2 regions of the Rhizobium sp. BR 317 genome follow, and region 1 is predicted to be linked to the other one. Evidence: predicted binding sites of a transcription regulator. Region 1 holds the regulator's gene; the other holds the start of a gene.
The links. The regulator LexA, encoded in region 1, represses DNA repair genes until DNA is damaged. The targets are predictions, from matches to a motif close to TGTTCNNNNTGTGTTCNG.
Positions count from the first base shown of each region.

Region 1 (7,330 bases):
ACACAAAAATGCGCATTCTTCCATTTCGGATTGTCCAGGGCTAACGCAACGCACAATCCGATCTCGGAAAAGGAAGGACGGTCTGTCGTTACTTCTATTTTCGCGGCAGTACTTTGTCCGACCTGTCGAATGCCGAGGGGGAGGCATAGGTTTGATGCTCGTCGAGAGGGCGCTTACACGCGCGGTCTTGTGTCTGGTTGCATGTCTCTGCCTTGCCGTGGCGGGATGCGCTGGGCATGCCGAGGGGGTTATGAAGCCGGTCGCACTGTCGACCGCCATTCCGCACAGTTCCACGGTTGACATGCTGGTCGCAACCAGCCGGGCGCCGTCGGGTGATCCGAATACACTTTTCTCCGGCGAGCGGAGCCCGCGTCCGTATCTAACCGACGTCGCCATCTCCATCCCACCGAACCGCAAACCCGGAACCCTGCAATGGCCCAAGAAATTGCCGCCAGATCCAAAGACGGAGTTTGCGGTAACCCGGGTTCACGAGCTGCACTCCATCGCTGAAGGTCGTGCTTGGTTCAGCCAGCATACCGTCGACGGAAAGGTGCTGGTCTTCGTTCACGGCTTTAACAACAAATACGAGGATTCCGTCTTCAGGCTTGCGCAGATCGTGCACGATTCCGGCGCCCAGGTGACGCCGATGCTCTTTACCTGGCCTTCACGCGCACGGCTTCTCGACTACAACTACGATAAGGAGAGCACGAATTATTCGCGAACGGCGCTCGAGACGGCCCTCAGAACCTTATCAAGCGATCCAGAGGTGAAAGACATCACCATCATGGCGCACTCCATGGGCACCTGGCTCGCCATGGAGGCGTTGCGCCAGATGGGCATCCGGGATGGCCGCGTGAACCCGAAAATCCACAACGTCATCCTGGCATCACCGGATATCGACATCGATGTTTTCGCGAAACAGTTCGTTGAGATGGGCGCGCCGCGGCCGAAGTTCACGATCTTTGTTTCCCAGGACGACCGGGCGCTGGCAGTCTCCCGACTGATATCGGGCGATGTCTATCGCCTCGGCGCCATCAATCCGGCCGAAGAACCCTACCGCACCAAGCTCGAACGCGCTGGGATCACCGCGATCGATCTTACCAAGGTGAAAACCGGAGACAGCCTCAACCACGGAAAATTCGCGGAGAGCCCGGAAATCGTCAAGTTGATCGGCACCCGACTCGTTGCCGGGCAGCCGCTCACCGATTCCGACGTACGGCTGAGCGACGACATCACCGCTGTGATTGCCGGAACAGTCAAAGGCGTCGGTACGGTGGCTGCCAAGACAGTAACAGCGCCCGTCACCGCGATCGAAAACGCCAAAACAACCGGCCCTAAAGCTACCGATATCGAAGATACATTGAAAAGCGACCCCCAGCAGCGTGAACTCACGAATTGAACGGCCGAGATCGGCAGGTGCCAATTGATGACTTCCCTTGCGAATGAACTGGTTTCGAGGTTGTTCAGATGTTTCGGCGCCTGATCCCTGGTGTTTTGGTTCTTCTTTTTATGATGATCGTGCCGCAACTGTGCCGGGCGCAGGTTGCCGAAACACCCCCTGCGGCACCGCCTGCAAAAGTGTCCGAATTGCTTCGCTTGATGAATGATCCGGAGCTACGCCAGTGGCTGGAAAAGCGGCAGGCGGCGGAGCAGCAGCCTACCGCGGCGACAGCGACATTGATCGAGAGCGGCGAAGCCCGCGCTCGGGCGCGATATCAGGCGCTGCGAGCGGCGATTCCGAATGTCCCGGTGCAGCTCGCCGATGCAGCGCGCAGGGTGCGTGAGCAGGCAAGGAACAGCGGCTTTGCGCCAGCATTCGTCATGCTCACCATACTGGTCTGCATCGGTCTCGCGGGGGAATGGTTTTTCAAAAAAACTGTCCTCAAAGCCCGGTTTCAAAATCCTCTTGTCGCACACACGATCGGAGAATTCGGGCCATGGATCGCTTTCACCCTCGTCAGCTCCGGCATTTTCCTGGCCATCGACTGGCCGCCACTTCTGCATGTGGTGATCCTGTTTTATCTGCTGGCATTCATCGCCGCTCGCCTCGTGTTTGCCTGCTGCAAGCTATCGAGGGACGCAGGCGCCTTGTCGCCCTTCGGCTACCATAGAGCCTGTCTCTTCATCGCCGTTCTGGCCTTCGCCGGCGCCACGACGTCGCTGACCAAACCGCTCTCCATCGACGGAGACGTCGGCACCGTCATTTCCCACGGCTTCTCCATTCTCCTGTTGCTAATCGTATTTGAAGCCGTGTGGCGACGGCCGGGCGATGCGACAGCCTCCAGGCAGCTAGCGCTTGTGAATACCCTCTATTCAGTCTACGCGATCGGCCTCTGGCTTCTTTGGGTGACAAACTTCCTCGGTCTTTTCTGGCTTGGGGTCTATGCCGTTATTCTTCCGGGATTGCTGTCCGCCGTCGGACGAACGGCAGAGGCATTCGCAAAAGGACGGTGGCCGAGCGACAACAAGAACAGTGCGCGCATGGTGTTGGCAGTCCGTGGTGCGCGGGCACTCGTCATCGCAGCCGCGGTCGGCTGGATCACAGTCATCTGGCACTATGATCCCAACATCCTCGCACGAGAAAATCCGGCAATCGACGCAGCCGTTCGCGGCGCACTGAAGAGCGTCGTCATCCTGATTTTGGCCGATCTCTGCTGGCAGTTGTCGAAAGCATTCATTGACGAGAGATTGAGCGTTGCCGATAGCGACGCATCCTCGCCGTCGGCGGAAGCCGCGCGCGCGGGCCGCCTTCGCACCCTGCTGCCGATCTTCCGCAACGCGCTTGCAGCCATCGTCATCGCGGCCGCCGTCCTCACGGTATTGTCGGAAATGGGCGTGCAGATCGGGCCGCTGATTGCGGGAGCCGGCATATTCGGCGTGGCGATAGGCTTCGGCTCGCAAACGCTCGTCAAGGATATCGTCAGCGGCATTTTCTACCTCATGGACGATGCCTTCCGCGTTGGCGAATACATTCAGAGCGGCAGCTACAAGGGAACTGTGGAATCCTTCAGCCTGCGTTCCGTCAGGCTTCGACATCATCGCGGTCCGGTGTTCACGGTTCCCTTCGGCGAACTTGGCGCCGTTCAGAACATGAGCCGTGACTGGGCGATCGATAAATTCATGCTGCGGGTTCCGTTCAACACCGATGTCGCCAAGGCGAAGAAGATCGCCAAGCAAATCGGAGAGCAATTGAAGGAAGATCCGGAAATCGGCCCGCAAATCCTCGAGACCCTGAAAATGAAGGGCGTCGAGCAGATCGGCGACTTCGGTATCGAACTGAGCTTTGCCTTCACCGTCCTTCCCGGTCGGCAAACCTATATCCGGCGGCGCGCCTACACCATGATCCGCGACGCCTTCATGGAAAACGGTATCGAATTCGCTCAGCCAACCGTCCAGGTGGGCGGCGAGGAGAAATCCGACACCGCAGCCGCCGCTCTGACAATGCACAAAAAGAGAACCGCTGAACAGTTGGCACAATCGCCGGCGCCACCGACGTAAAACATTCGCGTGAGATCAGCCACGGCCTCACGCTGACGTCCTTCCTTGCCGAAGCAACACCCCGAACCTGATGCGGATGACGTCGGAAAGGAGATCGAGCGTGCTGAACGACCAGCTAACGTCTGCTGCCGCGCACGTTATTCAAATAGCGCTGACGCCGGTCTTTCTGCTGGCCTGGCCGGCACCGCCGGGTGCCTCAATGTTTTCTCGGCTAGGCTCGCCCGCGTCTCGGACCGGGTCAACAGCCTTTTCGAACGGGTGACTTCGGAGGACCCGGATGAAACGCGGCTGCTGCAGCTCTACTATCTGCGGCGGCGGACATTGGCGCTTGAGGTTGCCGTCCTGCTCGGCACGGCATCGGGCATGTGCACATGCCTTGCAACGCTCGGCCTCATGGGCGGAGCGATTCGCCAGCAATTTCGCGAGCAGCTACTGCTGTGGTTCTTCGGCCTTGCCGTCATCGCGCTCATGGGCGCTTTCGTGGCCTTTCTCTTCGAGATGATTCTGGCCGGTCGCAGTATGCTAAAGCAGATCGCCAACGACCGCACCCTGCTCGAGCATACGCACAGGAGTTCGAGTAAGAGCCCAACCTATTGAATTTCCATCCAATATTACTAGAATCGTCGCCGATCCCAGCCCCGCGAAAATTCGATCCTTCCTGTTCGATCTACAGTTTGTTCTCCTTCGTTCGGAGAGCATCGCTCTCCAAAGAGACTATTGAGCAAACAACGTGGCTTTTTATCGCTTTTGAGATGGACCGCTCCTGATCGCAGAAATCACATTTAATCGTATTCCATATACATATCAGTACCTTAGTCTGTATGCGTCGAGAAAATCCGTCAGCCCAGGACCCGTTCTGTTCCCATTTATTTGAGACACTTACAAAATATTCACCAAAATTTAAGGACTTGCGGAACACATATGGAACATATAGTGTCCGTTCTGGATTTGTTTCACGACACCTTCTCAGTCCCGAGGTTCAAAACGATGTTGACGCGCAAGCAGCAGGAACTGCTTCTCTTCATTCACGAACGCATGAAGGAGTCCGGCGTTCCGCCATCTTTCGACGAGATGAAAGATGCGCTGGACCTCGCGTCAAAATCTGGCATTCACCGTCTCATCACGGCTTTGGAAGAGCGCGGTTTCATCCGCCGTCTGCCGAACCGGGCCCGGGCGCTGGAAGTCATCAAGCTGCCGGAGGCCTATAGCCCGAGCCTGCAGCCACGCCGCGGCTTTTCGCCAAGCGTCATCGAGGGTAGCCTTGGCAAACCGCAACTTGTGCCGCCACCCGCTCCCGCCAAGCCGGTAAGTGAGGAAAACAACAGTTCGGTCTCGGTCCCCGTCATGGGCCGCATCGCCGCCGGCGTTCCGATCTCGGCCATCCAGAACAATACCCATGACATCACCGTTCCCGCCGACATGCTCGGCTCCGGCGAGCACTATGCGCTGGAGGTCAAGGGCGACTCGATGATCGATGCCGGCATCTTTGATGGCGATACCGTCATTATCCGCAACGCCACGACCGCCAATCCCGGCGACATCGTCGTCGCTCTCGTCGATGATGAAGAGGCGACATTGAAGCGCTTCCGCCGCAAGGGAGCTTCGATCGCGCTTGAGGCCGCTAACCCGGCTTACGAGACCCGTATTTTCGGGCCGGATCGTGTGAAAGTGCAAGGCAAGCTCGTCGGCCTCATTCGCCGCTATCACTGACGGGTGACACCGGTGCGATCGGCGCTCCGAAAGTACCGGTTCGCCAGTCATAGGCGCGATGAAGGCTCCATGGCCGCGTTAGATTTTCAAACGCCGCCGTTATTACCGGTTTCTCGGCGCCGAGGTTCATTTCGATGGACCCAGTCCGGCGAAGTGTTACGCCCGTAAAAAGCATAGCGCCGGAGCGGCAGCGATCAAGCCGCAGCCGTATGGGTGTGACGACGATATTGGCGGTATCGCAGGCCGGAGCGAGATAAGCAGCGTCTTCAATGGTGACAAGCATGTCGCCATTCTCCAGCATTGCCACGCACCAAGCCCCTTTCTGGCAGGCGAAACCGCCCTGCCCGGCATTGTCCAGTGCCGCATCCATCGCCTTTCGAACGGCGGTCTGTTCGTCGGAACTCAAGCGGCGATGCTTGTCCGATTTGCTGATTTTAGGGAGCTGGCTGTCGGGCGGAAGCATCGCAGGCGGTTGCTGCTCGGTGATCGCCAGGGCTCTTTGCCACTGCTCGAAGATGAAATCGGGCGGTTTCTCACGGTTGGTCGTCAACGCACCGTTTCGCAGCAAAGCGACCAGCGTACCGTCCTCGGAGATCATCAGATCGGGTTTCGGAACACCGGGGCTGAGGGCCACGACTGCGACCGAGCCAATGATCAAAAGCGCACCCGCATGCCGCAGCCATGTTTTGAGCAGGGTCATCAGCAAGAAGCCGACTATGACCGTGGGAAATAGCCAGACCGGTAGTCGGCCAAAGGGAATATTGCCGCCCCAGGCGGCGACCGTTTTGGCAACGACGATGACGGCATCGAGTCCCGCGCCGGTGATCTGCCAGAAAGGAGCATCGACGCCAAACGGCATCAGCATTGTAGCCGCCATACCAAAAGGCATGACGACAAAGGAGACGACCGGCATGGCCGCCAGATTGGCGACAAGACCATATGTCGCCAAGCGGTGAAAATGCTCTATCGAGAAGATCGCGGTCGACGCGCCGCCGATAAAGGAGGTCGACAATATGCCTCCGAAGAAGCGCGAGACGAAGAGCAGCGGACGCAGGAGCCGGAACCGGGAGAGAACGCTTTCCCGATGCGGTCGCCTCGTCCAGAGCGAATAACCGGACACCAATGCCAAGGTCGCCGCGTAGGACATCTGGAAACTTGGTCCGAGCGCCTGTGACGGTGACAGAATGAGGATGACGATCGCCGACAGTGCTACGTTTCGGAGGCTGAGGGATGGCCGGTCGAAGAGCACGGCAACCAGCATGATCGCCATCATGATGAAAGCGCGCTCTGCCGATACGCCGAAGCCGGAAATGAAATAATAGGCTGTCACCGTGACCAGCGCGCCGAAGGCTGCGATCTTCTTCGTTGGCCAGGCCTGGGCCACGCCGAAAAACAGGCTGAGGGCATAACGCAGGCCGACATAAAAGATGCCCGCGGAGAGCGCCATGTTCAGGCCGGAGATGGCAATGATATGCGCAAGACCTGAGGTCCGCAGCGCTTCCGTCGTCTCATCCGAGATCGCTCGTCTCTCATCGGTGACAAGCGAGGCCGCAAAGGCGCCGGTGTCACCGGGCAAAAGCATCCTAATCCTGTCGCCGATGCTGCTGCGCAAACGCGCGAGCCAGATATCCGCCTTATCGAAAAACGATCCCTGAGCAACATCACTGGTCGGTGATAGTAGCGTCGGCGTTCCGTAGGCAAAGCCGTTCGCGCCGGTGCCATCGAAATAGGCGCTGAAGGCGAAATCGTTGAGACCGGGCAAGGCGGGTCCGGCCGGTGGCGTCAGCCGCGCCCTGCCTTGAATGCGATCCCCGAGTTCAAAGGGCTGGAGCTGTTTGCGCACGAAAATGGTGATCTGCGCCGGAGGCCGGCGAACAGCCGGCTTTTCCGTTGCCTCGAGAGCTACGACATAGCGCCAACGCCCCTTATCGTCGGCCTCGCGCCGTTCGATCCGCCCGGTGATCGTAGTCGTCACCGCAGAGTCGAGCATCACCGTCGACGCGCGCCAGGTTTCGCATTGCGCCAAAGCCATGCCGGAGCAGGCAAGCATGGCCGCATACAGCAAGTGCCGCAACACCCGCCCCGCCTCCTGTTGGATGAAGAAAGCGGCTGCGAAGATAAG
Region 1 covers NZ_JARWLB010000001.1:274,215-281,544, forward strand. The annotation lists gene QD357_RS01310 (alpha/beta hydrolase) at 155-1,399, shown strand; gene QD357_RS01315 (mechanosensitive ion channel family protein) at 1,468-3,498, shown strand; gene QD357_RS01320 (DUF2721 domain-containing protein) at 3,544-4,095, shown strand; gene lexA (transcriptional repressor LexA) at 4,486-5,208, shown strand; gene QD357_RS01330 (ComEC/Rec2 family competence protein) at 5,189-7,330, opposite strand, start outside.

Region 2 (7,330 bases), on a different contig from region 1:
CCGATGTTGCACACGCAAATCATGATGGAGCATGTACCCTAGGTCGGCGGGGCAAAGTGTATTGCGTTGACGAAGCAGATGATTGATGCGGCAGATGCCTGCAACAACCCTCAAACCCGCTCCACAAAACCATCCAACACTCGTTTCTGCCCGGCGCGATCGAAATCGATCGTCAGCTTGTTGCCTTCGATCTCCGAGACATTGCCGTTGCCGAACTTGATGTGGAAGACGCGGTCGCCGATGGAAAAACGGGAGGGTTCGGCGGAGGTGGATTTGGCGACGAGTTCGCCGTCGATGGTGCGGGTTTTGGGGCCGCTTTCGCCGTAGCCGATGCGTTCGACGGCGTGGCCGGAGCGGGAGCCCCAGTTGTCGCGGGTGGCGTCGGTCTTGTTGGCCTGGGCGCGTTTCCAGCCGGGGGTAGAATAGGAGTTGGCGAAGGGATCGGCCTTGTCGAAACGGGACTGGCCGTAGCCGCCGCGGCCGTAACCGCCATAGGATTGCTCCACTTCCGCGACTTCGACATGGGTTTCCGGCAGTTCGTCGAGAAAGCGCGAAGGGATGGTCGATTGCCAGAGGCCGTGGATGCGGCGGTTGGAGACGAACCATATGTGGCAGCGGCGCTTGGCGCGGGTGAGGCCGACATAGGCGAGGCGGCGTTCTTCCTCCAGACCGGCGCGGCCGCTTTCGTCAAGCGAGCGCTGGTGCGGGAAAAGGCCTTCCTCCCAGCCGGGCAGGAAAACGGTGTCGAATTCCAGACCCTTGGCGGAGTGCAGCGTCATGATCGAGACTGCGTCTAGATTCTCGTTCTGTTCAGTGTCCATGACGAGGGCGACGTGTTCGAGGAAGCCGCGCATGGATTCGAAACTATCCATCGAGCGGATGAGTTCCTTCAGGTTTTCCAACCGTCCGGGTGCTTCCGCCGATTTGTCGTTCTTCCACATGTCGGTGTAGCCGGATTCTTCGAGAATCTGCTCGGCAAGCTCCGTATGCGGTGTGTTTTCAAGCAGGCCCTGCCAGCGACGGAAGGACTGCACGACGTCGAACAGCGCCTTGCGCGCCTTCGGCTTCATCTCGTCCGTCTCGATGATATCGGCCGCTGCCGCCAGCATCGGAATGTCGCGCTCACGGGCATAATCGTGCAAAGCACGAACGGTGGTGTCGCCGAGGCCGCGCTTGGGCGTATTGATGATGCGCTCGAAGGCAAGATCGTCGGCCGGCTGGCAGACGAGGCGGAAATAGGCCATGGCGTCGCGGATTTCGAGGCGCTCGTAGAAGCGAGGGCCGCCGACGACACGATAGTTCAGGCCCAGCGTGACGAAACGATCTTCGAATTCGCGCATCTGGAAAGAGGCGCGCACGAGGATCGCCATATCATTGAGATTATGCTTGTTGCGCTGAAGCTGCTCGATCTCTTCACCGATCGCACGCGCTTCTTCCTCCGAATCCCAGGAGGCGTGCACTTGCACTTTGATATCGTCGGGGTCGGAGCGGTCGGTGAACAGCGTCTTGCCGAGGCGACCCTCGTTATGGGCGATGAGATGCGCGGCAGCCCCGAGAATATGTTCGGTGGAGCGATAGTTGCGCTCAAGCTTGATCACCTTGGCGCCGGGAAAATCCTTTTCGAAGCGCAGGATATTGTCCACCTCAGCGCCGCGCCAGCCGTAGATCGACTGGTCGTCGTCGCCGACGCAGCAGACGTTTTGCAGTTCGCCCTTCGGCCGCTGCGCCAGCAGACGCAGCCACATATATTGCGCCGTGTTGGTGTCCTGATATTCGTCGACGAGGATGTAGCGGAAGCGCTGGTGATAATCCTTCAATATATCAGGATTCTGCCGGAACATGTTGATCGGATGCAGCAAAAGGTCGCCGAAGTCGCAGGCGTTCAGCGTCTTCAGGCGGGCCTGATAGGCGGCATAGAGTTCGCGGCCCTTGCCGTTGGCAAAGGCGCGTGCATCGCCTTCCGGAATGTCGGCCGGGCTGAGGCCCTTGTTCTTCCAAGTGTCGATCATCCCCGCAAATTGCTTAGCCGGCCAACGTTTGTCGTCTAGGCCCTCGGCTTGGATCAATTGCTTGAGCAAACGCACGACATCGTCGGTGTCGAGAATGGTGAAGCTCGAGGAGAGGCCGACCAGCTCGGAGTGACGGCGCAGCAGCTTGACGCCGATCGAATGGAACGTGCCGAGCCACGGCATGCCCTCGACAGCGCCGCCGACGAGCAGGGCGATACGCTCCTTCATCTCGCKGGCGGCCTTGTTGGTGAAGGTGACGGCGAGGATCTGCGAGGGGAAGGCGCGGTTGGTGGACAGGATATGAGCGATGCGGGTCGTCAGCACCCGCGTTTTGCCAGTGCCGGCGCCCGCGAGCACCAGCACAGGCCCATCCAGCGTCTCGACCGCTTCCGCCTGCTCCGGGTTGAGGCCAGCGAGATAGTCGGGCCGGCGGCCGCTATCGCGCGCAGCCATGGCGCGGGCCGCAATACCGCCACCGGCGCTGGGGGCAGGGGCAGGCCGACGCGGGGCCAGGTGCTCCGGCTCCTCGTCAAAGAAGGGAATGTCGTCATGTCCGATAGTCATGCGGCTCAATGTAATGATTCTGCCCTGAAAGGCAAAAGAAACGGCCGGTAAATAGAACAAAAAGTGCACATTTCTGAGTGTTCCGGCCGTTCAATAACCGTTTGGCAGCCCGAAATCGCCGTCGCAGGAGGGGCGGCGGTTGCGCGAAGAGATGTTGGCCTCCGCATTGCGCGCGAAGGGCGGCCAAGCTCAGGGCGGTGGAATGATCGCAACCTGAACGAGATAACCATTTTCGGGTCGAGGGGCGATTTATGGTAAATTGTCTGTTTCAATTATCGCTTTATTAAGCGTGATTGCTAATCATAGGCACCTGTAACCGCTCGAGTTTCAGGCGCTGTTTTTTGCCGGGCTCAACCTTCGCCGACCTTGGTCGGCCCGCGCGCATGAGCGCCCGCGGCATGGTTCCAATGTCTCCTTGTACTTGTTGCGTATCGTTGCGTCCGGAGTTCATGTGTCGTGAGTATTTTTTCGACCTTCATAAGGGTGAGTTCCCCTGTCAATACAGCCCTTGAAGTCCTTCGAAACACACAGGCGAATCTGAATGTCGCACAGCGCCAGATGTCGTCCGGTCTGCGTGTGCAGACTGCTAAGGACAACGCCACCTATTGGACGATCTCGACACTGACGCGCACAGATATCGGCGCCGTCTCAGCCGTGCAGGACGCACTTGGGCTTGCCACGGCCACTGTCAGTACCGCTTCCACGGGCGTCAACAGCGCCATCGACATCGTCACTCAGATCAGGTCGAAATTGGTGACGGCCTACGAGGGCAGCGTCGATAAGACCAAACTCAACGACGAGATCAGCGAACTCAAGGACCAGCTTCGCAGCGTCGGCCAGTCCACGAGCTTCAACGGAGTCAACTGGGTCGTGCTCCAGGACGGTGAGGATCCGACCGAGCCGCATGAGATCCCGGGCTCCCTCATCCATCATACCGATGGCACGGTTTCGATCGGCATGCTGAATTATGAGGGTGTCAGCTCCACCAGCGGCACCATCGTATCGGCGGATGCACGATACTTGATCGACGATCAGTCAAGTGGCACCGGCGGCTATGGCGTGCTTACCTCCACCGCTTTTGCGACGGAAGCGGGAGCGGCCCAAAACTATGTGCTGATCAGCAGCCAAAACGGCGACACTAGCGGGCAGGTGCAAATCTCGCTCGACGCCAATACGACGCAGGGCGCTTTGACCGACATGGTCAACACGGTCACCGCCATGCTGAATCAACTGAACACTATTGGATCGGCTTTCGGCTCGTTGGAATCGCGTGTCAGTCTGCAAAGCCAATTTGCCAGCAATCTCAGTGATTCGCTCACCAGCGGCGTCGGCAAGCTGGTCGATGCCGATATGGAGAAGCAATCAAGCAGGGTATTGGCGCTGCAGACGCAGCAGCAATTGGGGCTGCAATCGTTGTCGATTGCCAATGCGAGCTTCGATACGTTGAGACAGCTCTTCCAGAACCTCTAATCACGTAACGCTTTGGATTTCAACGGGAATAGAGAGGGATCGGCGAAGCGAATCCTGTTCCCTGCAAGCCATAAATTGGGGAGAAAACGCTCCGGAACAAGGTGCCGGCAGATCGGCAGTGGGTAGGCGAAGATTCCGCTTCATCATATTGCCGCAATGCTTCATATCTCCTGCGGACCATCGAACCGGAGAGCGACGATTCTATGATCAAGAAATTTGCCATCCTTGCCGTCTCGGCAGCCTTTCTCAATGCATGTACGACAACTGACCCCTATACGGGCGAGCAGAAAGTATCCAACACGGCGGGCGGTGCCGCGATCGGCGCTGGCGTCGGTGCGGTTGCCGGCCTCCTCATCGGCCACTCGCCGGCATCGCGCCGCAATGCGGCGCTGATCGGCGCCGGCGTAGGCGCGCTCGCAGGTGCCGGCATCGGCAACTATATGGACCAGCAGGAATCTGAGCTGCGTGCGCAGTTGCAGGGCACGGGCGTCTCGGTGACGCGCGTCGGCGACCGCATCATCCTCAACATGCCGTCGGCCATTACCTTCGACATCGACCAGGATGCGATCAAGCCGGAATTCTTCTCGACGCTGAATTCGGTCGCGATCGTGCTTCGCAAGTTCAACCGGACGCTGATCGACGTCAACGGCCATACGGATTCGACCGGCAGCCTGCAGCATAACCAGGATCTGTCCGAACGCCGCGCCGATTCGGTTGCGAGCTACCTCGGCAGCCAGGGCATCGACCAGCGCCGCATGTCCGCCGTCGGCTTCGGCCCGAGCCAGCCGGTCGCCACCAACGCCAGCGAGGCCGGTCGTTCGCAGAACCGCCGCGTCGAAATCCAGATCGCGCCGATCACCCAGAACGGCTGATCTGACATTGGCTATTCCAACAAAACGGCCGGGTTTTGCGACCCGGCCGTTTTGTTTTCACTGCAACCCATTCACGAATGCATCGTCGCGCCCTTGGTGATCTTGTCGACGATCTTCTTGTCCGCGCGCAATGCTATGCCGACCACTTTGGCGTCCTCGGGCGCAAATTCGGAGAAGACGGCGCGATTGGCGACATCATGACCGGTCGAAAACATTTCCTCGATGAAGATCGAGGAGGTGACATTTCGCTCCAGCGACCGGCGATGAATCGTGCTCATCATCTCTTCGTCGGCGGATAGGACGATCATCGGCTGGATCGATAGCGCGTTGTAGAGGTTGCCGGCGCGGTCTCGATAGGGCTCGCCGATGACGTCAGGAAACTGACCGACAATGCCGCTCGATAGGAAGGCGGTCACGTTCAGTTTTTGCCAGGATGCAAGATTGCTTCGCAGAATGATCGCGATTTTGGTATTGAACATTGGTGATCTCTCTTATGCAGTCTGGGAATGAGCTTTTGCGCGAGGATGTTGCCGGCCATATCTTCGAAGGTCTTGAACGTTCGTGCACGATGCCGGAAGCAAACCGCATCGTATCCGCACCCGCTTATCCCGGTATCGAGCGCATTCAGGCGCAATTTCGTGGCGACGCGTTCGAGCCGCACCGGCACGATACCTATGCGCTCGGCGTCACCATCCGCGGCGTGCAGGCCTTCAGCTATCGCGGCGAGCGGCGCTACAGCCTGCCGGGCCGGGTGATCGTCCTGCATCCGGACGAGCTGCATGATGGCGGTGCCGCGACCGACGACGGATTGCTCTACCGCATGCTCTATCTCGAACCGTCGATGCTGATGCAATGTCTCGAAGCGGCGCGCATCGGCCTGCCCTTTGTCGATGATCCCGTGGTCGAGGATGATCGTCTCGCCGGCCTGCTGCTGGCAGCACTTGGCGAACTCGACCGCGAGCTGGATGAACTCTTCGTCGATGATTTCGTCTCACGGGTTGCTGCAGGGCTCGCCTCACATGCGCGCCTGCCGCAAAAGCCGTTGGGAAGCGTTGCCTGGAGCCAAGTGAAGACAGCGCGCGATTATCTGGAAGCGCATGCCATGCGTGGCGTCCGCTCGGAGGAACTGGAGCGCATCACCGGCCTCGACCGCTTTGCGCTCTCACGTCATTTCCGTGCTGCTTTCGCCACCAGCCCGCATCGCTTCCTGCTGATGCGGCGGCTGCAGCGGGCCAAGGCGATGATCGCCGATGGCGAACCGATCGCCGAAGTCGCAGCCGCCACCGGGTTCGCGGACCAAAGCCATCTGACCCGGCATTTCAAGAAGGCATTCGGCATGGCGCCGGGCGCTTGGGTTGGCATGCTGGAGACCGCAGGGGTGCCGCCGCGAGGCTAGCCGGAACCCTCCGGCAATTCTCAATGCATGCCGAGGAATTGTTTGAGCTCCGGTGTTTGCGGATTGGCGAAGACATCGCCCGGCGGGCCGATTTCATGGACGCGGCCCTGGTGCATGAAGACGACGCGCGAGCAGACGTCGCGAGCGAACTTCATTTCGTGTGTCACCATCAACAGCGTCATCCCTTCACCGGCAAGTTCGCGGACAACCGCGAGAACTTCAGCCACCAGTTCGGGATCGAGCGCCGAGGTGATCTCATCGCAAAGGAGCGCGATCGGCTGCATGGCGAGCGCCCTGGCAATGGCGACGCGTTGCTGCTGACCGCCCGAGAGTTCGTCGGGATAGGCGTCGAACTTGTGTCCGAGTCCGACACGATCGAGCATGCGCCGGGCCATCGCCTCGGCATCGTTCTTGGTGGCCTTCTTCACGACCATTTGCGACAGCATGACGTTGCGACCGGCACTCAGATGCGGAAAGAGATTGAACTGTTGGAAGATCATGCCGACCTTCAGCCGCAATGCCTTCAGATGCACATCATCGGGCAGGAGCTGCGCGCCGGCCACCGAGATTGCGCCGTCGTCGATCGTTTCCAGCCCATTGATGCAGCGCAGCAGCGTCGATTTGCCCGAGCCGCTTTTGCCGATGATGGCGATCACTTCGCCGGGCTCGACATCGAGGTTGATGCCTTTCAGTACCTCGTTCGCCCCAAAGCTCTTGCGGACTTCAGTGACCTCGATGAGCGACATTGAGTTTCCTTTCCAGGATTTGGCTGCTCTTCGACAGCGGCCAGCATAGGGCGAAATAGATGAGGGCGACGAAGCCGTAGACGGTAAACGGCTGGAACGTCGCGTTGGTGATGACCGTGCCGGCCTTCGAAAGTTCGACGAAGCCGATGATCGAGGTCAGAGCGGTGCCTTTGACCACCTGCACGGAGAAACCGACCGTCGGCGGCACGGCAATGCGAAGCGCTTGCGGCAGGATGACGTAGCGCATCTGCTGGATGTAGCCCATGCCGAGGC
Region 2 covers NZ_JARWLB010000002.1:268,509-275,838, reverse strand. The annotation lists gene QD357_RS03920 (amino acid ABC transporter substrate-binding protein) at 1-42, shown strand, start outside; gene QD357_RS03915 (ATP-dependent helicase) at 111-2,573, opposite strand; gene QD357_RS03910 (flagellin) at 3,030-4,043, shown strand; gene QD357_RS03905 (OmpA family protein) at 4,247-4,915, shown strand; gene QD357_RS03900 (DUF2000 family protein) at 4,987-5,394, opposite strand; gene QD357_RS03895 (AraC family transcriptional regulator) at 5,409-6,311, shown strand; gene QD357_RS03890 (amino acid ABC transporter ATP-binding protein) at 6,332-7,057, opposite strand; gene QD357_RS03885 (amino acid ABC transporter permease) at 7,035-7,330, opposite strand, start outside.
Region 2: the regulator LexA is predicted to act here: its motif matches at 2,626-2,643, upstream of QD357_RS03915 (ATP-dependent helicase).